DNA from 3 places in the Sodalis sp. RH19 genome. Region 3 is predicted to be linked to each of the others. Evidence: predicted binding sites of a transcription regulator. Region 3 holds the regulator's gene; each other region holds the start of a gene.
The links. Region 3 encodes CRP, which controls carbon source genes, mostly activating them, when cyclic AMP is high. Its sites were predicted from a motif close to ATGTGANNNNNNTCACAT; they were not measured.

Region 1 (10,743 bases), 510 kb from region 3:
TCTTCCCCTCGCCCGTTAACGCGTAGCCTCAAACACGATATGCCCGCGACAGGACGGCAGGCTTGCTTCCTGCCGTTTGCCGGCGCGCGGGCTAGTGTAACAAACCCAGGGCCTGATCGAGTACTTTCGCGCCGTTTAAAGTGCCATAGGCCACCGAATCGATTACCGCGATGGGGATCTGGTATTCATCGGTCAGCTTTTTGTTTTCCACAAGCTTAAAGCGCACCTGCGGCCCCAGCAACACGACCAGGATATCGTTGCCGAACGTTTGCAGCTCATCGCGCAGATTTTGTTCGGGGATGGCGTAAATCTTGTATTCCAGGGAGCGGCTGGCCGCTTCCTTTTCCATTTTGGTCACCACCAGCGAAGTGGACATGCCCGCGGAACAGGCCAGGACGATACGTTTCATAGGTACTCCTCTTATTTATCTTCGTCATCGAGCGTTAACGCCAGGGTGCGGGTAGCGCTTAAGCGGGCGAACCAGGCGGCGGATTTTTTCGGCTGCCGGCGCAACTGTTGCTGCAGGTCGATTTCAATCAGACCATAGCGGTTTTTAAACGCGTTCATCGGCGAAACATTATCGGTAAACGCCCAGAGCATATAACCCAGGCAGCGCGCGCCCTCCTCCCGGGCTTTTAACGCCCAGTACAGATGTTCGGCGATAAAGTCGATGCGGTAATCATCCTGGATCACGCCGGCGGGGTCTTTAAAGCGTTCCTCATGTTCAACGCCCATGCCGTTTTCGGCGATAAACCAGGGCGTATCCGGATAATCGCGGTTCATCCGCTGCGCCATGTCATAGACAATCCGGGGATGGATTTCCCAGCCGCGCGAGGGATTCATCCGCCGCCCCGGCAGCTCGAACGGCTCATAATAATATGCCGGATGGAACGGGGTATTGTCATTCCACTGGCGGCTGGGGGCCTTGACCCGATGGGGATAATAAAGATTAATCCCCACCTCATGCACCGGATAACGGCGGATAATCTCCAGTTCCTGCGCGTCGTACTGCCAGTCGACCCCATGGTGGCGCAGCAGTTCCATTAACTCCGGTGGATAGACGCCCAGCAGCAGCGGATCGAGAAATACCCGGTTATAAAACAGATCGTAGAGATGCGCCGCCCGCTGGTCATGGGGAGCGCTGGAACGGGCATAGGTCACCTCCGGATTAAGGATAACCCCGAGCGATCCGCCGCCGCGCCGGTAGCCTTGTTCTTCAAACAACTGTACCAGCCGGGCGGTGGCGAGGATTTTATGATGGTTCCACTGCATCCATTTATGGGTATTCTGTTCATAGGGATAGCGCAGGGCATCCAGGTAAACCCGGGTCTGCACCACGATCGGCTCGTTAAAGGAAAACCAGCGCTTCACCTTGCCGGCATAACGCGCGAACACTTTTTCCGCGTAACGCACAAACAGCTCCACCACCCGCTTCGACTGCCAGCCGCCATAGTGTTCCAACAGGCAGGCCGGCAGCTCGTAATGCTCCAGGCAGATCATCGGCTCAATACCCTGCCTGATCATCTCATCAAGAAAATTATCGATATAGGCCGCATAGTCTTCATCGACAATCACCTGCTCGTGATCCACCAGGAAACGCGACCAGTTGATCGAGGTGCGGTAATGCGTCAGCCCGGCCTGCTTCATCAGCGCCACGTCTTCGGCGTAGCGATGGATAAAATCGGTGGCCACCGCCGGACCATAGCCGTTATGCCAGACGTGGCGGTCCTGCTGGTACCACAGGTCGAGATAAGAATCCTGGCCCGGCTTCTTGCCGCTCCAGCCCTCGGTTTGCCAGGCGGACGCCGCGGCGCCCAGGATAAAATCCGCCGGGATGGCGATGCTAACCTTGCTCATGTCCGTCCTCACGATGACTTAAGGGTTTGCGCGCGGGATGCTTCGCTCATTTCCGCCGCCAGCTGCGCCTGGTCCGCGCGGCGCGACGCCACCTGGACAAAAGGCAGATAGATCAGGAACGACACCACGATGCAGCACAACTGCGTAATCACCGCGCCCATCGATCCGGCGGTGGACAGCCAGGCGTTAATCAGCGGCGGCGTGGTCCAGGGCACCATCACCACCGCCTTGTCGGCAAAACCCAGGCTGGTGGCGAAATAGCCGATGGTGCCGGTGACCAGCGGCGTAATAATAAAAGGAATGGCCAGGATCGGATTAAGCATGATCGGCATGCCGAAGATCACCGGTTCATTAATATTAAACACCGAGGGACCAAGGGATAATTTAGCGATTTCTTTCATCTCCTTGCGCTTGGATGTAAACAATACCGCCATTAATAATCCGATGGTCAGGCCGGAACCGCCGATGCTCATATACACATCCCAAAACGGCATGGTAATGATATTGGGAATATCCTTGCCCTGTTCAAACGCGGTCATATTGACGGTAATGGCGCCGAGCAATAAAGGTTCGCGAATCGGCTTAATCATTTGGTTGCCGTGAATGCCGATGACCCAGAACATCTGGGCGACGAACATCAGCACCAGGATGCCCGGCAGGCTTTGCACCACCGATTCCAGCGGCTGCTGTACCACCTTATATACCGCATCGTACAGATACATGCCGGTCACGCGCTGGAAGACGAACCCAAAGGTCGCCAGCAGCAGCACGGTAATAATGGCCGGGATCAGGGCGGTAAAAGACGCGGACACATTGGGCGGCACGGTATCCGGCATCTTGATGCGGAATTTATCCACCTTTTCCAGGCGCGAATAAACCTCCACCGATAAAATCGCCATAAACATGCCGAGGAACAGGCTCTTGGTATCCGAGAACTGCCGCGCCAGCACGTCCTTGACCACCATCATCTGGTCGCCGACCATTAACTGCAGCGTGGTCGGCGTGACGGCGATAAAACAAATTACCGCCAGCAGCCCGGGAAATAAGGTGCGTGACCCATTAAGCCGGCCCAGCTCAATACCAATTAGGAATACCGCGCCGATGGTTAAAAAATTCAGGGTGGCGTAGTTAATACTGCTCATAATAGGCTTGAGCGTCGCCAGCGGCGCGAAGAAACTAAAACTGGCGAGGCCGTTAACCGGATCGAGCACCATATTGGAGATCAACACCGAAAACGCGCCGACAATGATGACCGGCATTAAGGTAATAAATGCCGCCTTGATCGCCATAATATAGCGAAAGCTATTAAATTTAGTGGCAAACGATCCCAGAGAATCGATCATACGATCCTTAAATGACATGACACCACCTCATCATCAGTGAGTTAAGCCTATTGATATGCACGTTTGCCGGTAGCCGGCAGGTTTTATTGTGGGTTTGGCATACCAAAAACTAGCGTAACTGAATTTATTTTCTGTGATCATGCTCTCACAAGCCAACATTGGAATTCCAATATGATGAAATTACCAAATTTGGTATACCAATAGAGGTGGCGAATGGAAGATTTTGAACAAACCGTGATGGAATTGCTGATTAACGCCGGCGAAGCCCGTTCCGAGAGCATGAGCGCCATCCAGTCGGCGCGGGAACGCAACTGGGACGAGGCGCGGGAGAGGATGGACGCGGCGCGCCAGGCCTCGCGCCGCGCCCACGCCATCCAGACGCGGCTTATCGGGCTGGATGAGGGAACGGGCAAGGTGCCGGTCAATTTAATCATGGTCCACGCGCAGGATCATTTGATGACCGCCATGCTGTGCCAGGATCTGGCGCAGGAATTTATCCTGCTGCGCCGCGAGCTGGCGGACCTGGCCGCGCGCTGATCCGCACGGGCCTTAAGCCGCGCCGGCGGCGAATGGCCGGCGCGGCCTGAAGCCCGCGGCCATGTCGGTGCAGAACGGTGTTTTAATTTTTAACACTCTTTTAGCGGCCAACCGTTGGCTTCGCCGCGGGGGGAGGATATGATGCGAATCACCACTTTCTTTTAACATATAAACTACCATGTCGTTTCATTCTCCTAAAGAAGTCGCAGCAATCGCTGTGCAAACGGGCGCCACCAAAAGCCGCGCGCCGCTCCCCTATTTACTGGTGCTCGGCTGTCTGGCCGGTGCGTATATCGCGATAGGTTTTATGCTGGATATCCATGTGACCGCCAGCCTGCCCGCCGACTGGGGGTCGTTCGGCGTCTTTTTAGGGGCGGCGGTGTTCCCGGTGGGGCTGGTGCTGACGCTTATCGCCGGAGGAGAACTCCTGACCGGCAATATGATGACGCTGCCTATTGCCTGGCTGGCGCGGCAAATCTCTTTTATGTCGCTGATACGCAACTGGTTCTGGATTACCGTCGCCAACTTTGCCGGCAGCATTTTGATTGCGTGGTTTTTCGGCCACGTGCTCGGCCTGACCGAAGGCGCGTTCCTGGCCAAAACCGCGGCCACCGCCCAGGCAAAGATTTCCGCCGATTTCCTGCACGCCTTTATTTCCGGCATCGGCTGCAACTGGCTGGTGAGCCTGGCGGTATGGCTGGCATACAGCGGCAAGGATGTGGCTAGTAAGATCCTGGGTATCTGGTTTCCGATCATGGCGTTTGTCGATCTCGGCTTCCAGCACGTGGTGGCCAATATGTTCGTGATTCCGGCGGCGATTTTTGCCGGGCAGGCGACCTGGGCGCAGTACTGGGGCAACTTCCCCGGCGTGTTCCTGGGCAACGCCGCCGGCGGCGCCATCTTTGTCGCGCTGGTCTATTATATTGCCTATCGCCCCATGGCGTCCGACACCGCGGCCGCGGCGCCGTTGCCGGCGGCCGGGCGCAGCAAAGCCTGAGTTCCCGGGTACCGCCGCGCCGCCGGCGAAGACCCCGCCGTTTTGGGTTACAAGCGTTCCAGCGCCAGCAGCTCATCCAGCGTCTGGCGGCGGCGGATCAGGCGCGGGCGGCCCTGCGTGAACAAGACTTCGGGCAGCAGCGGGCGGGTATTGTAATTGGATGACATTGAGGCGCCGTAGGCGCCGGTATCATGGAACACCAGGTAATCGCCCACCCGGGCGGCGGGCAATGGCCGCGGCTCGATGCCGCCGCCGGCCAACTGGGTAAACACATCCCCCGATTCGCACAGCGGGCCGCCCACCACCGTCGCTATTTCCGCCCGGTCGTCCGGCTCGCCGCCGTCGGCCGGGATCAGCGAAATATGGTGATAGCTGCCGTACATCGCCGGGCGCATCAGATCGTTGAAACCGGCGTCCACCAGCACGAAATGGCGACTGCCCATCTCCTTGATCGCCTGCACCTGCGCCACCAGCGCGCCGGATTCCGCCACCAGGAAACGCCCCGGCTCGATTTCCAGCGTCACCGGATGGCCCAGATGGTCGCTGATTTCACGGCGCGCGGCATCCCACAGGCCAAAGTAATGCCCGGTGTTGATCGCCTCCTCGCCAAACCGGTACGGCACCGACAGCCCGCCGCCGGCGGAAATGGCGTGGACATCCTGGCCGGAGGCGATAACTTCCCGCACCATCGCCGCGCAGACCTGGCGCAAATGGTCATAATCCACGCCAGATCCGATATGCATATGCAGGCCGACGAGCTTTAAGCCGTAGCGCCGGATTTGCGCGATGGCCAGCGGCAGGTCGGCATACCAGATCCCGTGCTTGCTGTTTTCGCCGCCGGTATTGGTTTTCTGGCTATGGCCGTGGCCGAAGCCGGGGTTAATGCGCAGCCATACCGCATGCCCGGGCGAATGCCGCCCCAGTTGTTCCAGCATATCCACCGAACCGGCGTTGACCGGGATGGCGAGCTCCACCACCCGTTGCAGGGTCGGGCGGTCAAAGACATCGGCGGTGAACACCATATCAGCCGGCTGTTGTCCCGGGCGGTAGCCCGCCGCCAGCGCCCGCTCGATTTCACCCAGGGACACGGCATCGACCTTTACCCCCTGCTCGCGCATCAGGCTCAGGATATGGATGTTGGAGCAGGCCTTCTGGGCAAAACGAATCACGTCGAACTGCCGCAGCTGGCGGATGCGCTCGCTAATCACTTCGGCTTCATAGGCCCACACCGGGCCGCCGTATTGCCGGGCCAGTTGCCGCAAATTGACCGCGTTAAGCGCGCTTTGGGTGTGAAAAAGGTTATGTGGCATGGGGTTCCCGTCGGTGTTACCGCTTTGAGCCTATTTTTATCTATTACTGGCTATCGATAAAATATCTATTTTAGCGTCAGCTATTCACCTATGATATGGGTTTAGGGGCCGGGAGCGGTATTATGGCGGCAATTTCGTTGCGACATATCGATATCTTTCACGCGGTGATGACCACCGGCAATCTTACCGAGGCGGCGGCGCTGCTCCATACCTCGCAGCCCACGGTCAGCCGGGAGCTGGCACGCTTCGAGCATTTGCTGCGCATGACGCTGTTCGAGCGGATTAAAGGCCGGCTGAAACCCACCGGCGAAGGGTTGCGCCTATTTGAAGAGGTGCAGCGCTCCTATTACGGGCTGGATCGTATTGTCAGCGCCGCGCAGGCCATTCGCGAGTTCCGCCAGGCGCAGCTGTCGGTGGCCTGCCTGCCGGTGTTTTCCCAATCGCTGCTGCCGCTGGTATGCCGGGATTTTTTCGACCGTCATCCGGCGGTCAGCCTGAGCGTGGTGCCGCAGGAGTCGCCGCTGCTGGAGGAATGGCTCTCCGCCCAGCGCCACGATATCGGCCTGACGGAAAATACCTTTACCCCCGCGGGCACCGGGCGCGAGACTCTGATGACCCTTAACGAGGTGTGCGTGCTGCCCGCCGGACACCCGTTGACCCGGCGGGAGCGCCTGACCCCGCAGGATTTTCACCGTCTGCCGTATATCAGCCTGTCGGCCACCGACAGCTACCGCCAGCTGCTGGATCGGCTGTTCAGCCAGGAAGGCGTGGAGCGCGGCATGGTGGTGGAGACCCATAGCGCCGCGTCGGTGTGCGCGATGGTACGCGCCGGGGTCGGCATTTCCATTGTCAATCCGCTGACCGCGCTGGATTACGCCGCCGGCGGCGTAGTATTACGCCCCTTCAGTCATCAGGTGCCGTTCACGGTCAGCCTGATCCGGCCGCTGCACCGTCCGGCATCGGCCCTGGTCAGCCATTTTATCGATTACCTGCATACGTTTGCCGCCGCCGTTCCCGCCCGGCTGGACGCCGCGCTGGCACAGTCGTAACCCGGTCCCCGTTCATTCGCCGGGGGGGCCGCCGCCGGCCACGTTATGCGGCCACCGGCCGGCCGGGAGAACGAGCGAAGGTCAGCAGGCACACCAGCAGCCCGCACAGCGCCATCGCCGCCGCGGCCAGCGGCACCGCGGTCAGTCCCAGCCCGGTGGCGATCACCTTGCCGCCGGCCCAGGCGCCAAACGCATTGCCGATATTGAACGCGGAGATATTCAGCGTCGATACCAGGTTGGGCGCGTCGTCGCCGTGCGCCACCACGTTAATCTGCAGCGCCGGGATGGTGCTGAAGGTGGCCAGCGCCCAAAAGAACAGGGTGATTTCCGCCGGCAGCAGCGCGCGGCTGGTCCAGTAAAACATTACCGAGAACACCGCGATCAGGGCAAAACTCAGTATCAGGCTGAAGGAGACCCGCCAGTCGGCCAGACGGCCGCCAATCAGGTTGCCCAGCGTTAAACCCGCGCCGATTAAAAACAGCGTCCAGCTGACCCCCCGATCGCTGACCCCGGTCACCTGCAACAACAGCGGCGCAATATAGCTGAACAGCGTAAACATGGCGGCGGCGAAACACACCGTCATCAGCAGCGACAGTAGCAGGCGGCCATTGCGCAGCGCGGCGAATTCCCGGGCCAGGTCGGCGGGCGCCGCATCGCGCTGCGGCGGCAGACTGGCCAGCAGGGCGACAAATCCCACGATGCCCAGGAGCGAGACGCCCCAGAACGTCGCGCGCCAGCCGTACAGCTGCCCAAGCCAGGTGCCGGCGGGCACCCCCAGCACATTGGCAAGGGTCAAACCGGTAAACATCAGCGCCACCGCCGACGCCCGCCGGTGCGGCGGCACCAGCCCGGCGGCCACCACCGCGCCGATGCCAAAAAAGGCGCCGTGGCTCAGCGCCGTGATCACCCTGGCCAGCATCAGCAGACCGTAATCGTAGGACCAGGCGCACAGGGCATTGCCGATAATAAATATCACCATCAGCAGCGCCAGGCAGGTTTTGCGCGGCAGCCGGGCGGTCAGAATCGCCATGATGGGCGCACCCGCCGCCACGCCGATGGCGTAACCGCTGATAAGCCAGCCGGCGTCCGGCAGCGATACCGCCAGGCTTTCCGCCACTTGCGGCAACAGGCCCATAATGACGAATTCAGTCGTCCCGATGGCGAACGCGCTCAGCGCCAGGGCCAGAAGAGCAACAGGCATAACAGACTCCTATACATCATCCCGCCCGCGGGCCGGAAAGGTTATGTAGCGATAATGAGGACGGTACGGTAGGGAAAAGAGGGGGGCGGCCAAGGGAGCCGCAATGCGATTGCCGGGCTAATCGTTATAATATTGTTAAAATAACACGCGCCGCGGCCGGCGCCAATACCGCTGCGTGCTCAGTAGAGCGAGACCCGCTGAAAATCGCCGTCCGCCCGCACGTTCATGCCGAACCCGCAGTCGCCCGAGACGGTTTCCAGGTGCGCCGCATTAGCCGTAAAGGTCATGTTGACCTGACAGGACGACCCGTCCGCCTGCGCGTCCTGGCGATAAACGCCATGGCCGCCGTCAAGTGATTGCACCACCGAAAACTCGCCCATATTCGGGCCGTAGTACATCCCCATCACCGGCATATAAAAGCCGTTAAAGCTGATTTTCCACGCCTCGCCCTCGGGCTGTACCGAAACGGTGCTCCATACCCCTTTACCGGCGTAGCGCCAGTAGGTGCCCATCGGGGTGGCGGCCAGTGCCGGGCGCAGGCGGTCAAGCACCGGCTGGATCAGCGCCAGGTTGGTGCGGGTTTTGTCGTCATCCGGCGCCAGGGAAAGCCAGGCCGCGGCCTTTAACGGCTCGCCGGCGTGGATCAGCGCCAGCGCCACGTTGTTATAGGCGGTCGCGATGGCCGCGGCGGGCAAACGGCAAAATTCACTCCAGGCGGCCTGGGCGGTAAACTCATCCGCCGCGCGCGCCATATGGCCCTGCTGATAAGCCGTATTGCCCGCCTGGGCATAGTCGTCAAGGCGCGCGCAATCGGTTTTGATCTGTTCGTCTTTTGGCGTCGCATAGCTCAACGCGCTATACAATCCCAGGGCGAACGCCCCGGTTTTCAGTATCCTGTCCATCCCCTGCCCATATCGCTGCCGCCCCGTATCTCCCGCGATAATGAAGCGCCGGCGGCGATAAGTAAAGATGAAGCCGGCAAGGTGAATCCCGCCGGGCGAAAAAAACGGCCGCCGGTCAGCCGTTGCCGTCCAGTAAATCCGCATAGGCGTCGGTTACCAGCATGATTTTACCGATATGGGTGCTCCCTTCCATCAGCGCATGGGCCTCGGCGGCCTGGCGCAACGGAAAAGCCCGTTCGATCAGCGGCCGGATCTTACCCGCCGCCAGCAGCGGCCAGACCTGCTGCTGCAAGTCGGCGGCAATGGCGGCCTTGTCCGCCACCGGACGCGGCCGCAGCGTCGAGCCGGTATGGATCAGGCGCTTGGCCAGCATCTTCATCAGATTGAGCTCTTTTGCCGGGCCATCCTGTACGCCGATTTGCACGATGCGCCCGTCCATCGCCGCCGCCGCATAGTTACGCGCCACATAGTCGCCGGCAATCAGATCGACAATCACATCCGCGCCATGCCCGCCGGTCAGTCGTTCCGTCTGTGCGACAAAATCCTCGGTACGGTAGTTAATGGCATGATCGGCGCCCAGCTTGCGCGCCGCCGCGCATTTCTCTTCGGAGCCGACGGTGGTCAGCACCGTGGCGCCAAAGGCCTTCGCCAGCATAATGGCGACGGTGCCGATACCGGAGGTGCCGCCGTGCACCAGCAGGATCTCCCCTGCTTTGAGTTTACCGCGCCGGAAAACGTTAACCCAAACGGTGAAAAAGGTCTCCGGCAGCGCCGCGGCCTCCAGCAGCGACAGGCCCTGCGGCACCGGCAGCGCGTTGCTTTCATGCACCACGCAATATTCGGCGTAACCGCCGCCGGCCACCAGGCCGCACACCTCGTCGCCGACGGCAAAACGCCCGGCGCCGTCGCCCAGCGCCGCCACGACCCCCGCGAACTCAAGCCCCGGCAGTTCGGAGGCGCCCGCGGGCGGCGGATAACTGCCTTTACGCTGCAACACGTCGGGACGGTTAACGCCCGCCGCGGCAACCTTGACCAGCAGGTAGCCGGGACCGGGACGGGGTACCGGCAGCTCGGCCGCAATCAGTTGTTCGGGGCCGCCGGGCTGTTTAATCCTGACGGCTTGCATGGTGGCGGGAACGGTGGATAAAGTCATAGCTAGCGTCCTGTAACAGAGTCTTCAATCCCGGGTCGGGATAAAGAATTAACGATCCGATGCAAGATAGCCTAGCCTATTTTGCGCCGCGGCTCAGCTATCCGCCGTGCTATGTTCGCGTAATCGCGTTTCAAGTCGTGCGATCAACTGCCCCAGTTCGCGCATATCGTCGCCGTCCAGCACCGGGCCGGGTTGCCGCACCGCCGCGCTGCGGATCACCCCCCGGCGGCGCAGTGTTTCCTTGCGCAGCGCCAGGCCGATGCCGTACTGGAATTCGTGGCGCAGCAGCGGCAGATAGACATCAAATACATCCTCGGCCTGCTCGGCCTTGCCTGCCTGGAACAGCGCGCAGACCCGCACCAGCATTTCCGGATAGGCGAATCCGGTCATCGCC
Region 2 (10,743 bases), 2.2 Mb from region 3:
CGGTTTATCGCGGCGCCGGCGCGCCCGGCGGAAATTCGCCGTCATATCGCCGCGCTGGAACTGCTGCCGCCAGGCCGGGAACGTGACGACACCCTGCACGGACTGCGCGGCTGGTTGCGTTTTTTTGACTGCAACGTGATTGAGGATGCCCGGGCGCAGACCCTGATGGATGACCTTATCGCTGCGGAAAACGACCTCTACGCCCGGCGCAAAACCCTGGCGCTGACCCATATCAACGATAAGGGCGAACGGGTGGCGGCCTCGTTGGGCGAACTGATGACCAATCAGGCCAATAACGCCGATGAATCAGCGCGCCAGAGCTCGCAGCAGGCGCTGCGCGAGCTGGAGCAATGGCTGTTGCATAACGGTTTTCCGGCGCTGGTGCGCCTGCGTAACCGCTTTGCCCGCCAGATGGGCTATCGCAATTACTTTGACTATAAGGTCAATAAAACCGAGCGGATGACGCCGGAACAACTGTTCGCCATTCTGGATCGGTTTGAACGGGAGACGCGGGAGGGTAATTTACGCAGCCTGCGGCAATTGGCGGCGGTAAAAGGCGAGAACGCGCTGCAACCCTGGAATATCCGCTACCGCACAGCCGGCGACGTGACCCGCCAGCTGGATCCCTACCTGCCGTTTGCCGAGTCCCTGGGCCGCTGGGTGGACAGCTTTAAACGGCTGCATATCGGCTTTAACGGCGCGCGGTTGCAGCTCGATCTGCTGGTGCGCAAGGATAAGTACGAAAACGGTTTTATGCATGCCCCCGTGCCGCCGTTCCGGCGCCAGGGCGAGTGGGTCCCGGCGCGCATCAATTTTACCAGCCTGGCCAAACCGGACCAGATCGGCAGCGGCATCAGCGGTATCAATACGCTGTTTCACGAGGGCGGGCACGCGGCGCATTTTGCCAATATCCGCCAGAACGCCCCGTGTTTTTCCCAGGAGTTTCCGCCCACCTCTATGGCCTACGCTGAAACGCAGTCCATGTTTTGCGACAGCCTGCTGGACGACGCCGACTGGCTGAAACGCTATGCCCTTAACGGCAACGGCGAGCCGCCGCCGGACGCGCTGATCCAGGCCGCCATCGCCGCGCGCCAGCCTATGCGCGCCTTTAACGAGCGCCATATCCTGCTGGTGCCTTATTTTGAATGGGCGCTGTATCAATGGGACGATGACCAGCTGACGCCCGACGCCATTACGCGGCTGGCGCGGGAAACAGAACAACGCATCCTGGGGATTGACGGCAGCCCGCGGCCGACGATGGCGATTCCGCATCTGTTATCGCAAGAGTCCGCCTGTTCTTATCAGGGCTATCTGCTGGCGCTGATGGCCGTGGAGCAAACCCGGCAGTTTTTCCTTAAGCGCGACGGGTATCTCACCGATAACCCGGCCATCGGGCCCGATCTTGCCGCCCATTACTGGCATCCGGGCAATAGCGTCGCCCATGACGATACGCTCAGGAGCCTGACCGGGGAGGGATTTAATCCGCTGTATTTGGCGGCGGCCTGCAACCAGACGGTGGATCAGGCTTGGCGTCAGGCGCAGGAGACCATCGCGCGCGGGATGGCGCGGCCGCAGCCGGCCGCCGATTTTGCCCTGGACGCCGTCATCACCGTTATCGACGGCGAGCGGGTGCTGGCATCCAACGCGCAGGGCGATGAGCAGATGTGCCGGGAGTTTGCCGCGGCGATTCGTCAGGCGTATTGATCCGCGGGTAAGCCGCTGCGATCAGTTTTTATGATAAACCGGGCTGTAGCCTTCGATAGCCTGGTTTTTTTCCGGGGAAAAAACCTGGCGCGGGCAATTGCCGGCGGTACTGGCGGTGGTTTTATTGATGCAGGCGCTGTCCGCGCGCGGGTTGCGCGGCATATCCGGCAGCCGATAGGCGGGCAGGGCGTAAGCCGCAGCGCTGAGCATCACAAGCAGACTGGCAAGGATTGTACGTTTCATAATAATCACGCTGTAAATAATATCATATCGGATGCTTATGATACGCTTGTTACATGGATTTTACAGCCGTGATTATTGATAAATTGCATCAGTAAATTTGATGGACAGTGACCGGCGTGTCTTGACGGACAAAGCGGCCGCCGCCCTGGGGTTAACGCGCGGGGCGATCGTCCGGACGCACTTTATCAAAGCGCTGCTCGTCCGAAATGCCGTAATACGCGCTCGGCCCTCCGGCGCGCAGTATGGGATGCGCGGCGGCGGTTTGGTATACGCCCTGCTCATTAAACAGCTTTTTATCAATATGTACCGCTACGACTTCACCCAATATCAGCCAGCTTTCGATTAATCCGCCCTGGGCGTCCTGCAACTGGATGCATTGGGTTAACTGGCACTCAAAATTGACCGGGCTTTCGGCGACCCGGTGCGCGGCCACCCGCGTTCCCTTGATGGGCGTCAGGCCGGCAAAGCTGAATTCGTCCTGTCCTGCTGGCAGCGAGGCGGAGCTGTTATTCATCGCATCGGCCAGTTCGCGGGTCGCCAAATTCCAGACAAACTCCCCGGTGGCGGTGATATTGGCCACGCTGTCCTTCCAGCCGACGCTGCAAAATCCGATGATCGGCGGATGGTAGTTAAAACCGTTGAAAAAACTATACGGCGCCAGGTTGCGCTGCCCTTGCTTATCGACCGAGGCAATCCAGCCGATAGGCCGCGGACCGATAATAGCGTTAAACGGATCGTGCGGCAGGCCGTGCCCGTGACGCGGTTCATAATAATAACGGGAAGATGAACTCATGGTTTCTCCAACACTATGGACATTTACGCCGGCGACGGGCATCGGCTTCTGTGCCGCCGGTAGCGGGCTTCGCACCGTGGTTAACACGTGGGATCGCGTGGGAAAGGGCGGCAATCCCCGACGTGGCGAGGTTGCAATAATAGTGTACTCAGGGAGCGCTCAGCGCAACTGGCTGTCTTTACTTCCCCGGCGGTTATAGCCACTGTGGGCCAGCTGTTTTTTATCTTGTTCGGACTGGCAATGCACGCACAGCTGCACACCGGGCAACGCCGCGCGCCGCGCCTGCGGAATAGGTTCGCCGCACTCCTGGCAATGATGGGCGCTTTCTCCTTGCAGCAGAGCGCTGCGCGCCCGCTGCACCGCGTCGTTGATGGTGGAATCGATTTGATCTTGTACCGCGCCTTCCGGCGCCCAGCCGCTTGCCATGGGATCGCTCCTCCCGTTAAGCCGGTGTGAAAAGTCAAAAAAGCCGGCAAGGTCATTACGCTGCCGGCTTTTGCTGCATTCAACTGATTAGCCGGCGCTAGTGCATCGCACCCACCGGCGAAGCAAGGTATTATTCGATATTAGACTCGATAAACCACAAGAATTTATCCAGATCGCGCGAAGCGGCGGTCAAGATATCAGCCGTATCTTCGTCGTCTTCTGCTTCGGAAATCGCCTTGCGGGTGTCGTTCGCCACCACGCCATAACGATCCGCCAGCGCTTTCAGATGATCCTGAACGCTGTGGATATTGGTCGGATAGCTGGTCAGCGGGGTCTTGTCATTGGTGACCTGTACGGTACCCAAGGCGACGCCGCCTAGCTGGACCACGCGTTCGGCGATGGTGTCCTGATGATCCTGGATAACGGTACGGAAACCATCAAGCATTTCGTGTACCGCGATAAAATTCGCGCCGCGCATGTTCCAATGGGCTTGCTTGGTGATCAGCGCCAGGTCGACATACTCGATCACCAGACGGTTTAACAGCGCGATACTGGAGACCTTGACCGACTCTTCCAGATCGTTACGCGTATAAATAAGTTCGGAAGATTTCGTTTTAACCAGTTTAGCGGTACTCATCATTAATCATCCTCTTAATTGATCATTATTAATTTCGTTCAGGCATAAAGTATAACAGCGTTTCGCAATCCTGCATCCTATCACTCATATCGCCGATACCTCTCAGTGTCGCCACCGCTGAACGCATTAAACAGCTTAGCAGGATAAAAGACATCAACCATGAGAGTACTCCCGGCATCACAACCGCGTTTTGTTGTTTCGGGCCGGTAATACAAATGGTTTTCATTTAAAATAATGCCTCTAATAATTATTATAGCAAAAAGTCTCTGGTTCAGCACAGCGTGCTGCAGAAACAGGCGCTGAAAATCAGGCAGAACGGCTGTGAAAGGAGATGCATTTTGTGTTCCAAAATGCCGTAATAACATAATTAAATAGTAGTGGCGGTTTTTATGAGCAGAAAATATGAGGGCGGCGACATGAGTTGTGAAAAAAAATCACGCGCATTGCACGATCGTGGTCTATTTTTTAGTCATTCAGTTCGGATTAATCTGGATATGTTGTAAGGATACGTAAAGTCTGATTTGTGACATATAGCACAAAACATAAGTAAAATGAATGGGATAGAAAGCTTTGAAAACTTATGTTACACGATACGTTTACTTGGACAACATTTATTAAGCAGAGTTTCGTGCTACTTTTTGTTATATTTTCATGGTTAGGACGTAAATTCACATTTGAGGTGGTTATGAACAAAATTGCATGTCTTTCAGCGTTAGCTTGTGTATTGGCAGTAGCGGCGGGTTCGGCGACTGCGGGCGAAAGCACCGTTTCCGCGGGTTATGCCCAAGGTGATATGCAGGGCGTCATCAACAAGGCATCGGGTTTTAACCTGAAGTACCGTTATGAAATGGATGATAGCGCGCCTTGGAGCATGATCAGCTCCTTCACCTACCTGGAAAAGAACCAGGCTGAACAAGGCACCTACGAAAAAGGCACTTACTACGGCATCACCGCCGGTCCGGCATACCGCATTAACGATTGGGCCAGCGTATACGGCGTAGTCGGCATGGGCGTGGGCCAATTTACCGACAACGCGCAAGACGGCCGCGATTCACACCGCACCAGCGATGTTGGCGTAGCATACGGCGCAGGCTTGCAGTTCAACCCGATGGAAAATGTCGCGTTTGACGTTTCCTACGAACAAAGCCGCATCCGCAGCGTAGACGTTGGCACCTGGATCGCAGGCGTTGGTTACCGCTTCTAATTTCCCTTCTGCGATCGGGCGGCGCCGGTTTTCCGGTTAACGACCCCGGTGTGGACATGATAAGCATGGCTGAGCATTTCAGCCATGCTTTTTTTTATCCCGGCCGCGCCCTCCCTACTTGGGCAGCGACACTTGTCCCGTATCGCCCATCCACCCTCCGGCCCGTATCAGGGCGCGCATGCTGTTCATAGCGCCGCTGCGTTTTTATATTCTTCCTGCCGCCAGAGCAGTATTTTAAAGAAGGGCAATGGTGAGCCGGGAATAATGGGCTATGGCATGCCACACCGCTATAGTGTCTCTCTTTTATCCTGCCTGACGGGACGCCCTTATTTATCGGTTATGCATTATTAGCGGTCGCCCTGGCGGGATGCTGGCGAAATGACACTGTATTTATCCTGCTCGGCGGGTAAATAAGGTATACCCTTATGATATGACAACCCTGATATTTATTGATGATGTTAATATGACAAAATATTAAATCAAATAATAATGCCTTATATTGGTTAGCGGGCCGAAAGAGGCGCGTAAGTTGCGGCCATCAGGGGCCGTTTTGCCGGCCGCGAACGCGGGCCGCGGTGCGCCAATCGGGCTCGGGGCCGCGTCGGGCACGCCAATTTTAATGCTTATGGCCATGGGTGCACACAGAGAGAGCAATTTTACAGCGGAGTGTGGCATAATGTGGTTAATGTCACGTTTTTAATGAAGAGTACCTCCTTTTGCTAATCTGTAACAACATCACCATGCAATTCGGTAGCAAACCGCTATTCGAAAATATTTCCGTAAAATTTGGCGGCGGCAATCGCTACGGCCTGATTGGCGCCAACGGCTGCGGTAAATCCACCCTGATGAAAATCCTGGGGGACGACCTGGTGCCTAGCGGCGGCCATGTCAGCCTTGACCCGAATGAACGCCTGGGCAAGCTGCGCCAGGATCAGTTTGCCTTTGAACAGTATACCGTGCTTGATACCGTCATCATGGGCCATGCCGAGCTCTGGGCGGTGAAAGAAGAGCGCGACGCCATCTACGCCATGGCCGAGATGAGCGAGCAGCAGGGCTATCGGGTTGCCGATCTCGAAGTTCTGTACGGCGAGATGGATGGTTATACCGCCGAGGCGCGCGCCGGTGAGCTTCTGTTGGGCGTCGGCATTCCTCTTGAGCAGCATTACGGTCCGATGAGCGAAGTGGCGCCTGGCTGGAAACTGCGCGTGCTGCTGGCGCAGGCGCTGTTCGCCAATCCGGATATTCTGCTGCTTGACGAACCTACCAATAACCTGGATATCAATACCATCCGCTGGCTGGAGCAGGTATTGAACGAGCGCAACAGCACCATGGTCATTATTTCCCATGACCGGCACTTCCTGAATATGGTCTGCACCCATATGGCGGATTTGGATTACGGTGAACTGCGCATCTATCCCGGCAATTACGACGATTATATGACCGCGTCCACCCAGGCGCGCGAACAGCTGATGTCCGGCAACGCCAAGAAAAAGGCGCAGATTGCCGAATTGCAGTCCTTTGTCAGCCGCTTTAGCGCCAATGCGTCCAAATCACGCCAGGCAACCTCCCGCGCCCGCCAGATTGAAAAAATCAAGCTGGACGAGGTGAAGGTGTCCAGTCGCCAGAATCCATTTATCCGCTTCGAGCAGGATAAAAAATTGTTCCGCAACGCCCTGGAAGTACAGCAGCTGACCCAGGGTTATGACGGCCAGCCGCCTCTGTTCAGTAAAATAAACCTGATGCTGGAAGTGGGCGAAAAGATGGCGGTGCTCGGTCCCAACGGCATCGGTAAAACCACCCTGCTGAAAAGCCTGGTGGGCGAGCTGCCGCCGGTGGGCGGCACCATCAAGTGGTCCGAGAACGTCAGCATCGGTTATTATGCCCAGGATCATTCCAGCGAGTTCACCGAAAACATTAACGTGTTTGACTGGATGAGCCAATGGAAACAGCCCAGCGACGACGAACAGGCGGTGCGCAGCATCCTTGGCCGGTTGCTGTTCAGCCAGGACGATATCAATAAACCGGTCAGCGTCTTATCCGGCGGCGAAAAGGGCCGCATGATGTTCGGCAAGCTGATGATGGAAAAACCCAATATCCTGCTGATGGACGAACCCACCAACCATTTGGATATGGAATCCATTGAGTCGCTGAACTCGGCGCTGGAACTGTACCAGGGGACGCTGATATTTGTGTCCCATGACCGCGAATTCGTCAGTTCGCTGGCGACGCGCATCCTGGAATTAACGCCGGAAAAAGCGATAGATTTCAGCGGTAACTATGAAGATTACCTGCGCAGCCAGGGTTTAAACTAAGCTGATGACGGTTTAAACGCCGTTTTAAGCGCCGGCCCTGGTTGCGCGGGGCCGTTCCATTTCTCCTATTGCCGCGCAGTGTTCGCCGGAGCAACGCCGCCCGCGCCAAACGCGATTTCCCTCTCAGCCGGGCGACGCCGTCCCACACACGGCGCAATGCGGATCCCGCGGCAGCACCATCTCCCGAAACTGCAGCGTCATGGCGTCATACATGACCAGCCGGCCGGCCGGCGGCTTGCCGAACCCTGTCAGCAGCTTGATAGTCTCCATGGCCTGCAACGAGCCGATAATGCCCACCAACGGCGCCATCACGCCGGATTCCGCGCAGGTGAGGCTGCCTGCGCCGAACAATCGGCTCAGGCAGCGATAGCAGGGTTCGCCGGGCTGGTAGGTAAAGACGCTGATTTGCCCCTCCATACGGATCGCCGCACCGGACACCAGCGGCGTCTGGCGGGTAAAACACAGCCGGTTGAGCTGCTCGCGCGTCGTTACGTTATCGGTGCAATCCACCACGACGTCATGCTGCGCGATAAGCTCGGTCAGCGACTCGTCGTCCAGGGCGGCGTTGCGCGTGGCGATAGTGACATGGGGGTTAACCGACGCCAGGGCAAGGGCGGCGGAATCGACTTTAGCCATGCCGATGCGCCGATCGTCGTGCAGTATCTGGCGTTGCAGATTGGACAGCGCCACAATGTCGAAATCCAGCAGGGTGAGCCGTCCTATGCCCGCGGCAGTGAGATACAGCGCCGCGGCGCAGCCCAGCCCGCCCAGGCCCACCACCAGCGCACCCGCGTTTTTCAGCCGTTCCTGGCCGTCAAAATCAAAGCCGCGCAGCATGATTTGCCGGTTGTAGCGCAGCATTTCCGCATGAGTTAATTCGTCCGCCACGGTCCGGCCCTATGATAACAACAGATGATTAAAGGGTTCGATATCCACCCATTCGCCCACGGCCACGTCATCCTGCTCGGCCGGCAGCACGATAAAACAGTTGGCGGCGCTGAAGGAGCTGAAAACATGGGATCCCTGCGCGCCGGTGCTGGCGACCTCGATATCGCCGCGGGGCGTGGTATGGAACACGCCGCGCTGAAAATCCATCCGGCCGGGCGTTTTTTTAAGCCGCGTCAGCGTTCTGGCGCGCAGCCGGGCGGGTAACCGCCAGTGCGCCCGCCCGGCGAGCCTGGCTATCAGCGGCTGCACCAACTGGTAAAACGTCACCGCCGCCGACACCGGATTGCCCGGCAGGCCGCAGAACCAGGCGTGCTCCAGACGGCCGAAGGCAAAGGGTTTGCCGGGTTTCATCGCCAGTTTCCAGAAGCTGATTTCACCCAGTTCTTCAAGGATGGTTTTGGTATAGTCCGCTTCACCCACCGACACGCCGCCGCTGGTAATCACCAGGTCGGCCCGGCTGTCCGCCTGGCGGAATGCGTCGCGCAGGGCCTGGGCGTCATCGGCGATAATGCCCAGATCGATAACCTCGCAGCCCAGCTGGCGCAGCATCAGGCGTACGGCGAACCTATTGGTGTCGTGGATTTGCCCGGCGGCCAGGGGCGCCCCTATGGGCTGTAATTCGTCGCCGGTGGAAAACAGCGCCACCCGTGGCCGTCGCACCACGCTGATGTCCGCTATGCCCAGCGACGCCAGCAGCGGCAGCTCGCTCACCCCCAATGCGCGACCGGCGGACAGGACCTGGTCACCCAGGCGGATATCGTCGCCGATACGGCGAATATTCTGTCCCGGTTTTACCGGGGCGGTAAAACACACCCCATCGCCGGATAATTCGGCGTGCTCTTGCATTATTACCGCCTCCGTCCCGGGGGGAACGGGCGCGCCGGTCATGATGCGCACCACGCTCCCCGGCGGCCAATCGGCCGCGAAGGGCTTGCCGGCAAACGCTTTACCGGCTACCGGCAGCGGCGCGCCGGCGGCGATATCGGCCAGGCGCACCGCATACCCGTCCATGGCGGAATTATCAAACGGGGGAACGTTTACCGGGGAAATTACCGCGGTGGCGGTGATGCGCCCGGCGGCGTCGGTCAGCGCCAGCGTTTCGCGTCCGGCGAGCGGCCCGACCCGGGAAAGCATTTTTTCCAGCGCCTGTTCAAGCGTAAGCAGGGACGAATTCAAGGATGCCATATCAACTCCTGTAGCGTCGGCCGTTAATCCAGCGGCCGGAAGGGCAAGTATGCCGTGGCTTATTATGCCAGAAAACCTATGCCAAAAAATAAGGCGGGGAAGTAAATGCGCAAGGGATTGGCTTTGCCGCTTTTTCGCTAAGCTTAAGCGGCGATTTTACCTAACGAAAGGCCATTATTGTTGATGCCGTCAATAGTGACATTTCCGCTTTACACTGGCGGGCTGGGTTAATATAGTCAAAAATAATAACTAAATCGTTCTATGTCACATTTATTTAATTAACAACTAAAGATTGTCCGGGGCCTTCGCTGCTTCGCCAGCCGGACGCCCCGTCCCTTGACCACCGATTGCAGGGTACGTTATTTGATGAGCAAAGCAGTCATAGTTATCCATGGCGGCGCCGGCGCCATTGCGCGCCAGGCCATGAGCACCGAGAAAGAACAGCACTATCGCCAGGCGCTGGCCGGTATCGTCGAGCGCGGACAGGCTATCCTGGCGGCGGGCGGCGCCGCCCTCGACGCGGTGACCGAGGCTGTGCGCCTGCTTGAGGAGTGCCCTTTGTTCAACGCCGGCAAGGGCGCGGTGTTTACCCACCAGGGCGGTCATGAGCTCGATGCCAGCATTATGGACGGCCACACGCTTGCCGCCGGCGCCGTATGCGGCGTGACCCATATTCGTAATCCCATCCTCGCCGCCCGCGCGGTGATGGAGCACAGTGCGCATGTGATGTTTACCGGCGATGGCGCGGAAGCCTTTGCGTTTGCCCGCGGCCTGGAGCGGGTGGAACCGGAATTTTATTATACCGCCGAACGCTACGCCCAACTGCAGCGCGCCCTGGCCGATGACGCCGGCGCCATTCTCGATCATGATGCCCCGTCCGGCGGCGATCCCCTGGATCCGGACCGAAAATTCGGCACCGTGGGCGCGGTGGCCTGCGATAGTCTCGGCCATCTGGCGGCGGCCACCTCCACCGGAGGCATGACCAACAAACAGACCGGCCGGGTGGGGGACTCGCCGATTATCGGCGCCGGATGCTATGCCGATAACGCCACCGCCGCCATCTCCTGTACCGGCAGCGGTGAAGTGTTTATGCGCGGCGTGGCCGCTTATGACGTGAGCGCGCGCATGGCCTACGGCGGACTGTCGCTCCAGGAGGCCGCCGGGCGGGTGATTTTCGATAAGATCCTGGCCCTTGGCGGCTCCGGCGGGCTGATTGCGGTGGATGCCGCGGGCAACGTGGCGTTGCCATTCAATAGCGAAGGTATGTACCGCGGCGTCGGTTATGTCGGCG
Region 3 (10,743 bases):
GATTTCGGCAAACGTGGCGTCGGTATTGCCATAGCCGATGTTATAGCGCAGGGTATCGTTAAACAGCACGGTATCCTGCGGCACGATGCCGATGGCGCGGTGCAGGCTCGCCTGGGTAACGTCGCGGATATCCTGCCCGTCCACGGTGATGGCGCCGGCATCGACATCATAAAAACGAAACAGCAGGCGCGACAGCGTGGATTTGCCCGCGCCCGACGCGCCGACCACCGCCACGGTTTTCCCCGCCGGAATGGTAAATGTGATATTGCCCAGGATGGGGCGGCGCGCGTCATATCCGAAACCGACGGCGTTGAACGCCACTTCCCCGCGGGTAACGCGCAGCGGCGCGGCGCCAGGGCGATCTTCAATTTCTCTTTCCAGCGTGAGCAGATCAAACATATTATCCATATCGATCAGCGCCTGGCGTATTTCCGCATAAATAAAACCAAAAAAATTCAGCGGCTGATACAACTGCAGCAGATAAGCGTTAACCAGTACAAAGTCGCCCAGGGTCATGGTGCCCTGGGTAATGCCGCGCGCCGCCATGGCCATCATCGTGACCAAACCGACGGAAATCACCGCCGTCTGGCCAATGCTCAGCACCGTAAAGCTGAATTGGTTTTTAATGGCGGCGCGCTCATACAGCCGACGCGAGCTGTCAAAGCGCTGGCACTCGAACGCCTCATTGCCGAAATATTTCACGGTCTCGTAATTAAGCAGGCTGTCGAGGGATTTATTACTGGCGTCGGCATTGGCCTGGTTTAATTCGCGGCGAAAGCGGGTACGCCATCCCACCGCCGTAATGGTAAACAGGATATACGCGCCGACGGTGGCCATAATCGCCACCGCGAACCAGATGTTCAGCAGCCGCCACATAATGGCCGCCACCAGGCTGATTTCAAATAAGATGGGCACGATGGAGAACAGTACGCGCGACAGCACCGTCGAGACCGCCTGGGTTCCCCGCTCGATGGACAGGGACAACCCGCCGGTGCGCCGTTCCAGATGAAAACGCAGGCTTAGGGCATGCAGCTGGCGGAAAACGCGCAGGCCCAGCAGCCGGGTGGCGTTTTGGCTGACATAGATAAACATCACGTTGCGCAGTTCATCAAATAACGATGCGCAGACCCGCGCCAGACCGTAGGCGAGGATAAGCCCGATGGGCACGGCCAGCAGCCGCGCCTGGTCGCCGCCCAGCCGGTCGACGATGGCTTTATAGGCCAGCGGCACCAGCGACGTGCCGACCTTGGCCACGATCATAAACAGCAGCGCCGCCACCAGATAGTAGCGCAGCTTAGGGTTATTTTTGGGCCACAGGTAAGGCAGCAGTATTTTCAGCGGCTTATAACGGTGCATGCGTTGTTTTTTTATCCCTGACGATATGACAATATGGCCGGTAGCCTGCGGGCGGGCGTCGGGTGAATATCACACAGGTCCTGATCTCCTGTCCAGGCAAAGGACGCTATCCTGTGTGGCTGGCGGGGCACGGGCCGCTATCTAAAATGCATCCTGTTGTTATTCAATAAAAATCTATTTACCAGTAGGATATACCGGCGATGTTGCTGCTTATCGATAACTATGACTCCTTTACCTACAACCTGTACCAATATTTTTGCGAGCTGGGCGCGCAGGTAGAGGTATGGCGCCACGACCGGTTGCAACTGGCCGATATCGAGCGCATGGCCCCGCGGCAACTGGTGATTTCCCCGGGTCCCGGCACCCCCGACGAGGCCGGCATTTCATTGGCGGCCATTCGTCATTTTGCCGGCAGGATACCTATACTCGGCGTCTGTCTGGGTCATCAGGCCATTGCGCAGGCTTTCGGCGCCCGCATCGTGCGCGCAAACCAGGTGATGCACGGCAAAACCTCCGCCATTACCCATGACGGCCGCGGCGTCTTCGCCGGGCTGGCCCTGCCGCTGACGGTCACCCGCTACCATTCCCTGGTGATCGACCGCGCCGGCTTGCCCGATTGCCTGGAGGCGACCGCCTGGAGTCTGCGCGACGGCGCGCGGGATGAAATCATGGGCATCCGTCATCGAACCCTGCCGCTTGAAGGTGTACAGTTTCATCCTGAAAGCGTGCTCAGCGAGCAGGGGCATCAACTCCTGGCGAACTTTCTTGCGTGTTAGCCGATCGGCATGTTGATATAGCATTAACGGACAAGGCCACGGGCAGCGGCTTTTTTTCGCTCTGATAGTGATAAAACGATTGCACTGGAGTGATTTTTTATTCATATTTTATGACTATAATATCACTTCTTGATTTGTTGCGGACCGGGTAATTACATATGAATACAGATAATAGCGCAGTAACGCGGGAAACTTTCGACCAGGTTATTCTGCCGGTTTATGCACCGGCGCAGTTTATTCCGGTCCGGGGCAAGGGCAGCCGGGTATGGGACCAGGACGGAAAGGAATATATTGATTTCTCCGGCGGCATTGCCGTCACTGCGCTGGGACATTGCCACCCGGCGCTGGTCGCGGCGCTGAAAGCCCAGGGCGAAACCCTATGGCACACCAGCAACGTCTTTACCAACGAACCGGCGCTGCGCCTGGCGCGCAAGCTGATTAACGCCACCTTTGCCGACCGGGTGTTTTTTGCCAACTCGGGCGGCGAGGCCAATGAAGCGGCGTTTAAGCTGGCGCGTCACTACGCCATTACCCGCCACAGCCCCTATAAAACCAAAATCATCGCTTTTCATAACGCGTTCCACGGCCGCACGCTGTTTACCGTTACCGTGGGCGGGCAACCAAAATATTCCGACGGCTTCGGGCCAAAACCGGCGGATATCGTCCATGTGCCTTTTAACGATCTGGCGGCCGTCAAGGCGGTGATGGATGATCATACCTGCGCCGTGGTGGTGGAGCCGATTCAGGGTGAAGGGGGCATTATGCCCGCCACGCCGGAATTCCTGCAGGGCCTGCGCGATCTGTGCGACCAGAATCAGGCGCTGCTGGTGATGGACGAAGTGCAGTGCGGCATGGGGCGCACCGGCAAGCTGTTTACCTATATGCACTATGGCGTAACGCCGGATATTCTGACCACCGCCAAGGCGCTGGGCGGCGGTTTCCCCATCAGCGCCATGCTGACTACGGAAGAGATCGCCTCGGTGATGAAAGTGGGCACCCACGGCACCACCTATGGCGGCAATCCCCTGGCCTGCGCGGTATCCGAGGCGGCGCTGGATGTGATTAACCAGCCGGAAGTCCTGGCGGGCATTAACGAAAGGCACGATCGTTTCGTCAGCGCGCTCCAGGCGATTGACGACAAATATCAGGTATTTTCGGATGTGCGCGGCATGGGCCTGCTGCTGGGCGCCGAACTGCGGCCGCAGTTCCATGGCCGGGCGCGCGAGTTCCTGCACGCCAGCGCCGCGCAGGGCCTGATGATCCTCAACGCCGGTCCGGACGTCATCCGTTTCGCGCCGTCGCTGGTGGTGGAGTTCGCCGATATCGAACAGGGCATGGCCCGGTTTGAACAGGCGGTGGCGCAGGTTATCGCCGCCAAACCCTAAGGCGCGCGGCGGGAGACTAATGGCTTAACCGGCGCGCCAGCCAGTTGCCGTGCTGCGGCCGCTGGCGCCAGGCTACCGATGAAATCGTATGCATCACGCCCAGATGGAACAGAATACGCCGCAGATGGCGTTCCATCAGGGTGCCGGGCAGCTCCGGCGTTTCGCCGGCGGCATCCATCACCGGGCTGTCTGAGCTTGGGCCGTCATATTCCAGCCGTTGCTGGCAGCGCTGCAGCGCCACCTCGCAAGAGGCCAGGTACTTTTGCGCCAGCGTCGGCGTCAGCATGTAGTGATCCCGCGCCAGGATGGTCATGGCATTGATGTGCTCGACGATGAACTGGCTATGGGTCACCCATAAACGCATATCGGTCAGATAGCGCGAATTAAACGCCGGCTCCCGCATCGCCTGGCTAAGCGACGTAAACAGCGCGTTGTGCGCCTGGTTGACCTTCATGCGCGCGTAGGCCAGCGCCGCCGGCTCGGGGGCGGGTTGCAGCAGCAGTCGCAGCGCGTCCTGGTCCCGCTCCAGCGCCAGATGGGCGTTTTTGCGCAGCATACCGCTTTGCCACTGCGGCCATAACCACAGCATGCCGCCGAACGCCAGCATACAGCCGATCAGCGTATCCACCAGCCTGGGCACCAGGAAATGCGCGCCGTTCAGCGACAGTAGCTGCAACGTATACACCGCGGTCACCGTCATGCCGATCATCGCCAGGCCGTAATTTTTGCGCAACACCAGGTAAGACGCCAGCGTCAGGAACAACATGCACAGCAATACCGTGCCGTCGCTCAGCCTGAATTGCAGCGTGCCGGCGGCAATCACCAACCCCGCCAACGTGCCCAGGGCCCGATGCTGGATCCGCACCCGGGTGGCGTTATAGCCGTTCTGGCTGACAAACATCACCGTCATTAAAATCCAGTAGGGTTTGGGGAGATCCAATACCAGCCCCAGGCTGCTGCCGATGGCCAGCATAATCCCAAGCCTTGCCGCGCTGCGCAGCGCCATGGATTTAAAGGAACAGTAGCTGACCAGCGCATGCCAAAACGACAGCCGCTGCTGGTTGTCGGCCATCAGGTCGCGGCGGTAAAGCGGGCGCTGGGTACGCAGCAGCCGGGCGATACGGCTGAAATGGTAATAACAAAACTGTCCGACCGGATTATCCGGATGCCGGTCGGCAATTTTTTCCAGGGCCGACAGCGCGGTGGCCATGTTAAAACGCCCCGGCTGCCGGTGATAGAGAATATCATCCGCCAGTACCCGCAACCGCGCGGCAATCAACCGGGCGTTATAGCGGATAACCGCCTCGGCGTGGCTTTGCGCCACCAGTTTTTGTACTTCGTCCGGCTGGTGCAGGCTGACGGCGATATGCTCCTGCAAATCCAGCGCCACCTGGAAAGAACGCAGCAGGCGTTTGTACTGCAGCTGATCATTGGCCGACAGCATATAAAGCTGCTGGTATACCTGGGCAATCAGATCAATCACCGCCTGCTGGCGGGCAAACAGCGGCGGCAGGGCGGTTTCCGGATCGGTATGCTGTGTCAGCAGGGTATATTTCGCCTCGATATAATCCGCCAGCTCCCGATACAGCAGGCTAAGAGATTCCCGCATCGGCTGCTCCTTCCACAACCGGAACCACAGGGCGTTGAACAGTCCGTACCAGGCGGTGCCGGCAATATACAGCAGCGGCGGCACGACGGGCGGCACATTGCCGGCCAGGCCCAGGGTAAAGATGGCGGCGATAAGCGCGGCGGGCAATAAACGGCCGTGCAGCGGGCTGATTTCACCGGTAACGCCGAACAGCAGCGCCAGGCCGAGCATCACCAAGGGCAACGGCACCGGCACGGCCAACAGCACCTGGATCAGCACGCTGCTCAGCGCGAACAGCGCACCGCCGACGGCCAGGCGCTTGAAAAACCGTTTATGCAGGGTATCGAGGCCGGCGATATTGCAGCAGGCAGGGACCAACGAAAACAGCAGGCCGTTTTGCAAGCTGCCGAATAACAGGCCGGCGGCCACCGGCAGGCATAGCACGATGGTTTGCCGCAGGGCATAGTTTACTTCAGGGTGGTAGATTAACCGGCGCCACATACTGTCAGCAAAAAAAGCGTGGTACGAAGCACCACGCCTGTATAACGGGGCTATCAGCGCGTGCCGTAAACAACAATGGTTTTACCGTGCGCGGATATAAGATTTTGATCTTCGAGCATTTTAAGAATACGTCCTACCGTCTCGCGGGAACAGCCGACAATCTGGCCGATTTCCTGACGGGTGATTTTTATCTGCATGCCGTCGGGGTGGGTCATGGCGTCGGGTTGTTTCGCCAGGTTCAACAGGGTTTGCGCTATGCGTCCGGTAACGTCCAGGAATGCCAGGTTGCCGACTTTTTCCGACGTTACCTGTAAACGACTGGCCATTTGCGCCGACAGGCGCATCAGGATATCCGGATTCACCTGAATCAGCTGCCGGAATTTTTTATACGAAATCTCGGCGACTTCACAGGCGGTTTTCGCCCGTACCCAGGCACTGCGTTCCTGACCTTCCTCGAATAGGCCGAGCTCACCGATGAAATCTCCCTGGTTAAGATAGGAGAGAATCATCTCTTTGCCTTCTTCATCCTTAATCAGCACCGCCACGGCGCCCTTAACGATGTAGTAAAGCGTTTCAGCCTTTTCACCCTGATGTATAAGTGTACTCTTCGATGGATACTTATGAATATGGCAATGAGACAGGAACCATTCGAGAGTCGGGTCTGTTTGCGGTTTGCCGAGAACCATTCGCTGTTATCCTCTTTTGTCATCGCTATCCCAGGTTCGGGACATCGTATTCCCTGTTACGGCGCTTGTATTATTCACTCTGACTCCGCGTTTAAACGGAGCGACGTAAGGGAACTTATTAGGGTCTGGTAATGTGATGTTCCGATCGATCTCTTGCCCTTTCATTATCATGAGGCCGATCCAGCCTTGTTTTTAGCATAGGTTTGAAGCAGTGTCTTCTGTTGTCTTGCTTCAGCATGAAGTATGTTCAGTAACATTGCCAGTTTTCCAACAAAAATGTAGTCTGCTGGAAAGCTTTTCATCAGGAGTATCATAATGCAGGCACGGGTCAAATGGGTAGAAGGGTTGTCTTTCATGGGCGAATCCGCCTCGGGCCACCAGGTTTTGATGGATGGGAACGCGGGCGAAAAAGCGCCCAGCCCAATGGAAATGGTATTGATGTCGGTCGGCGGCTGCAGCGCCATTGATGTGGTATCGATTTTACACAAAGCGCGGCAGGACGTCCGGGACTGCGAGGTCAAACTCACATCCGAGCGCCGCGACGAGGCGCCGCGCCTGTTTACCCATATCAACCTGCATTTTATCGTCACCGGCGCCGGGCTGACCGACAAGGCGGTGGAGCGGGCGGTGACGCTATCGGCGGAAAAATACTGCTCGGTCTCACTGATGCTCGGCGCGTCGGTCAATATGACCCACAGCTTTGAAGTGCGCGACGAACGCCACGCCCCCGCCGCCTAACCGGCCCGCCAACACCGCACTCAAACCCGGCGTGTTCAAGGGAGAGCGCGCCAATGGGGTCGAATCGGGCATGGTTTCTCTGCCCGACCGAGCGCCCCATGGCACGGTATGCCCGCCAACACCGCGCTCAAACCCGGCGTGTTCAAGGGAGAGCGCGCCAATGGGGTCGAATCGGGCATGGTTTCTCTGCCCGACCGAGCGCCCCATGGCACGGTATGCCCGCCAACACCGCGCTCAAACCCGGCGTGTTCAAGGGAGAGCATGCCGATGGGGTCGAATCGGGCGTGGTGTTCCCGCCCGACCGAGTGCCCCACGGTATGCTAGGCCCGCCAACACCGCAGCGAATCCTGGCGTGTTCAAGGGAAAGCATGCCGATGGGGTCGAATCGGGCGTGGTGTTCCCGCCCGACCGAGCGCCCCACGGTATGCTAGGCCCGCCAACACCGCAGCGAATCCTGGCGTGTTCAAGGGAGAGCATGCCGATGGGGTCGAATCGGGCGTGGTGTTCCCGCCCGACCGAGCGCCCCACGGTATGCTAGGCCCGCCAACACCGCAGCGAATCCTGGCGTGTTCAAGGGAAAGCATGCCGATGGGGCCGAATCGGGCGTGGTGTTCCCGCCCGAGGCCTCGAGTTTACTTAATTTCCTTTCCTTCCAGCAACTGCTGTACCAGCGGCCCCATTATCAGCTCCATCGCCAGCCCCATCTTGCCCCCGGGCACCACCAGCGTATTAATATTGGAAATAAAGGAGCCTTGCAGCATCGCCAGCAGGTAAGGCAGGTCGATATGCGCCAGGCTACGGAAATGAATAACGACAAAACTTTCGTCAAGTGAGGGAATCGCCTTGGCGGCGAAAGGGTTCGACGTGTCGACGGTCGGCACCCGCTGGAAATTGATATGGGTGCGGGAAAACTGCGGCGTGATGTAGTTAATATAATCCTCCATCGACCTCACCACCGAATCCATCACCGCCTCGCGCGAATGCCCCCGCTCGCCGGTATCGCGCACCAGTTTCTGGATCCACTCCAGGTTGACGATGGGCACCACGCCCACCAGCAAATCCACGTGCTTCGCCACGTCATGGCTATCGGTCACCACGCCGCCGTGCAGCCCCTCGTAAAATAACACGTCCGTCGGTTCCGGCAACGCCTGCCAGGGCGTAAAGGTACCGGGGATCTGGTTATACGGCACCGCCTCGTCATACGTATGCAGATATTTACGCGACTGGCCGCGGCCGGTATCGCCATACTGATGAAACGTATGCTCCAGCAGGCCAAAGTTATTGGCGTCCGGACCAAAGTAGCTGATATGGCGCCCTAAATCCCGCGCCTTGCGGATCGCCATATCCATTTCCGGCCGGGTAAAGTGATGAAAGCTGTCACCCTCCAGTTCGGCGGCGTGGATATTCAACTGCTGGAATATTTTACGAAACGCCAGGCTGGTGGTGGTGGTGCCCGCACCGCTGGAACCGGTAACGGCAATAATGGGGTGTTTTGTCGACATGGTAACCCTACGCTTGGTTGAATTGCGGCGTGAAGAAGTGCGCCCGGCATCAAGGCCCAGAAGTGAGTGTTAGCATATTTAGCGCTTAGGGGCCAGGGGCTTCGCTATTCGCCCGGCGTATCTCCGGCCTGGTCATTAAACCGGCCGCGCGGCATGATATTGATATTTTCATGCAATTCCGACCAGACCACCACCGCCTCGCCGCTTATCAACTGGCGTTTTACATCCTCGACCTTTTGCGCCAGTGATTTCTCCTGCTCGCCATAATCGGTGCCCTCACGCAGTACAAAGGACTCGATCAGGTTATAGAGCGTGTCAGGATCGATTTGTTCCCAGGGAATAATCACGATATTGTGTCCCGATAGTCAATAAATCAAGGTGTTGAGTAAATTTCACCTGTTATGCCTTGTGCATCCACGTGCGCACTGGTAGCTTCATACGCGTTATTTTACGGGGAGCCGCCAAAACGTGGAACTGAGTCTTTTTCTGTCAATGCTGGGGTTTCTCTGGGTGGCCGCCATTACCCCTGGTCCTAATAATATGTTGCTTACCGCCTCGGGCGCCAATTTTGGCTTCTGGCGCTCGATGCCGCTGATGATCGGCATCATGCTCGGCATGCAATGTATCCTGCTGCTGGTGGCCTTCGGCATCGGCGGCCTAATCACGCTTTATCCGTCCCTGCATTTTATGCTGAAGGTGGCGGGCAGCCTTTACCTGCTGTGGTTGGCCTGGAAAATAGCCACCGCCGCCTATGAAAAACTGGAAACCGACGCGCCGCCCCCCCGGCCCATTCCCTTCTACCAGGGCGGCCTGCTGCAGTTTCTTAATCCCAAGGCCTGGCTGATGGCGCTGGGCGCGGTGGCCAGCTTCAGCCTGAGCGGCAGCGCCTATATCACCTCCGTCGGCGCCATCAGCGTCGGCATCGTCAGCGTCAATATTGTCTCCGGCGTTATCTGGCTCGGCTTCGGCACCCTTATCGGCCGGCTGCTGCGCAGCAAACGCGCCTGGATCGCTTTTAACGTCGCCATGGGCCTGCTGACGGCGGCCTGCGTATTGCTGATCTGGCGCTGACGCGCTTATTGCGACTCGAACTCCCGGGTCAGGGTCTCCAACTGTTCCTGGGCGTCCAGCCACGCCATTTCCGCCTCTTCCAGCTGCGATTTAACCTTGGCCTGCTGCTGCAGGGCCAGGGCCAGGTCCGCTTTACGGCTGATATCATACAGCGCCGCGTCGGCCAGTCCGGCCTCGATGGCCGCCAGCTCCGCGCCACGTTTTTCCATTTGCTGTTCATAACGGGTAATGGACTTGCGCAACGGCTGGGTCTGATTACGGAAATCCGCCTCGCGCCGCTTCTGGTCTTTCCTGGCCTGGGCATTATTGACCTGCGGCGCCGGGGTCTCGGTATCATTGCCGTCCTGCGCCGCCGCCTGGCGCTGCTGATCCACCAGCCACTGCTGGTAATCCTCCACATCGCCGTCAAACGATGCGACGCGACCGTCATGCACCAGATAAAATTCATCGGTGGTGGAACGCAGTAAATGCCGGTCATGGGACACCACCACCAGCGCGCCGTCGAAATCTATCAGCGCTTCGGTCAGCGCCTGGCGCATATCCAGATCCAGATGGTTGGTCGGCTCATCGAGCAGCAGCAGGTTGGGACGCTGCCAGACAATCAGCGCCAGCACCAGCCGGGCCTTTTCGCCGCCGGAAAAACGCGCGGTCGGTTCGGTCACCTTATCGCCACGGAAACCAAACCCGCCCAGATAGTCGCGCAGCGCCTGCTCATACTCCTGCGGCGCCAGCCGGATCATATGCGCCAGCGGCGATTCGTCGGCGCGCAGGAACTCCAGCTGATGCTGGGCGAAATAACCCAGCTTGATGCCTTTCGCCAGGCCGATGGTGCCGGACTGCGGCTCAAGGGTGCCGGCCAGCAGCTTGATAAGCGTCGACTTGCCGGCGCCGTTGCGTCCTAGCAGGCCGATGCGCGAACCGGGCACCAGGTTAAGCTTGATGGAATTAAGGATGGTGCGCTCGCCATAACCGGCGCTGACTTTCTCCATGCTCAGCAGGGGGCTCGGCAGGCTTTCCGGAGTACGGAACTTGAACTGGAAGGGATTATCCACATGGGCCGGGGCGATCAGCTCCATCCGCTCAAGCATCTTGATCCGGCTTTGCGCCTGCTTGGCCTTGGTGGCCTGGGCACGGAAACGG

Region 1: ACL2XF_RS25460 (PTS sugar transporter subunit IIC) is a predicted target of CRP. The motif match lies at 3,332-3,349, and genes of this name have one in related genera.
Region 2: ACL2XF_RS13250 (ABC-F family ATPase) is a predicted target of CRP. The motif match lies at 5,684-5,701, and genes of this name have one in related genera.

Annotation. Positions count from the first base shown of each region.
Region 1 covers NZ_CP178734.1:5,629,126-5,639,868, reverse strand. Annotated here, with positions in the region: gene ACL2XF_RS25470 (PTS sugar transporter subunit IIB) at 92-409, opposite strand; gene ACL2XF_RS25465 (glycoside hydrolase family 1 protein) at 421-1,857, opposite strand; gene ACL2XF_RS25460 (PTS sugar transporter subunit IIC) at 1,866-3,218, opposite strand; gene ACL2XF_RS25455 (PTS lactose/cellobiose transporter subunit IIA) at 3,414-3,737, shown strand; gene ACL2XF_RS25450 (formate/nitrite transporter family protein) at 3,916-4,734, shown strand; gene lysA (diaminopimelate decarboxylase) at 4,782-6,044, opposite strand; gene ACL2XF_RS25440 (LysR family transcriptional regulator) at 6,167-7,093, shown strand; gene ACL2XF_RS25435 (MFS transporter) at 7,137-8,294, opposite strand; gene ACL2XF_RS25430 (tetratricopeptide repeat protein) at 8,474-9,196, opposite strand; gene ACL2XF_RS25425 (NAD(P)H-quinone oxidoreductase) at 9,312-10,349, opposite strand; gene ACL2XF_RS25420 (dihydrodipicolinate synthase family protein) at 10,443-10,743, opposite strand, start outside.
Region 2 covers NZ_CP178734.1:2,920,622-2,931,364, reverse strand. Annotated here, with positions in the region: gene ACL2XF_RS13280 (M3 family metallopeptidase) at 1-1,704, shown strand, start outside; gene ACL2XF_RS13275 (hypothetical protein) at 1,726-1,947, opposite strand; gene ACL2XF_RS13270 (flavin reductase family protein) at 2,099-2,740, opposite strand; gene ACL2XF_RS13265 (DksA/TraR family C4-type zinc finger protein) at 2,900-3,166, opposite strand; gene dps (DNA starvation/stationary phase protection protein Dps) at 3,297-3,803, opposite strand; gene ompX (outer membrane protein OmpX) at 4,489-5,007, shown strand; gene ACL2XF_RS13250 (ABC-F family ATPase) at 5,724-7,319, shown strand; gene moeB (molybdopterin-synthase adenylyltransferase MoeB) at 7,443-8,207, opposite strand; gene moeA (molybdopterin molybdotransferase MoeA) at 8,217-9,452, opposite strand; gene ACL2XF_RS13235 (isoaspartyl peptidase/L-asparaginase family protein) at 9,819-10,743, shown strand, end outside.
Region 3 covers NZ_CP178734.1:5,120,726-5,131,468, forward strand. Annotated here, with positions in the region: gene ACL2XF_RS22960 (ABCB family ABC transporter ATP-binding protein/permease) at 1-1,356, opposite strand, end outside; gene ACL2XF_RS22965 (aminodeoxychorismate synthase component II) at 1,557-2,132, shown strand; gene argD (bifunctional acetylornithine/succinyldiaminopimelate transaminase) at 2,291-3,517, shown strand; gene ACL2XF_RS22975 (YccS/YhfK family putative transporter) at 3,534-5,606, opposite strand; gene crp (cAMP-activated global transcriptional regulator CRP) at 5,660-6,292, opposite strand; gene ACL2XF_RS22985 (hypothetical protein) at 6,460-6,648, opposite strand; gene ACL2XF_RS22990 (OsmC family protein) at 6,608-7,030, shown strand; gene ACL2XF_RS22995 (phosphoribulokinase) at 7,663-8,532, opposite strand; gene ACL2XF_RS23000 (YheU family protein) at 8,637-8,879, opposite strand; gene ACL2XF_RS23005 (LysE family translocator) at 9,001-9,603, shown strand; gene ACL2XF_RS23010 (ABC transporter ATP-binding protein) at 9,609-10,743, opposite strand, start outside.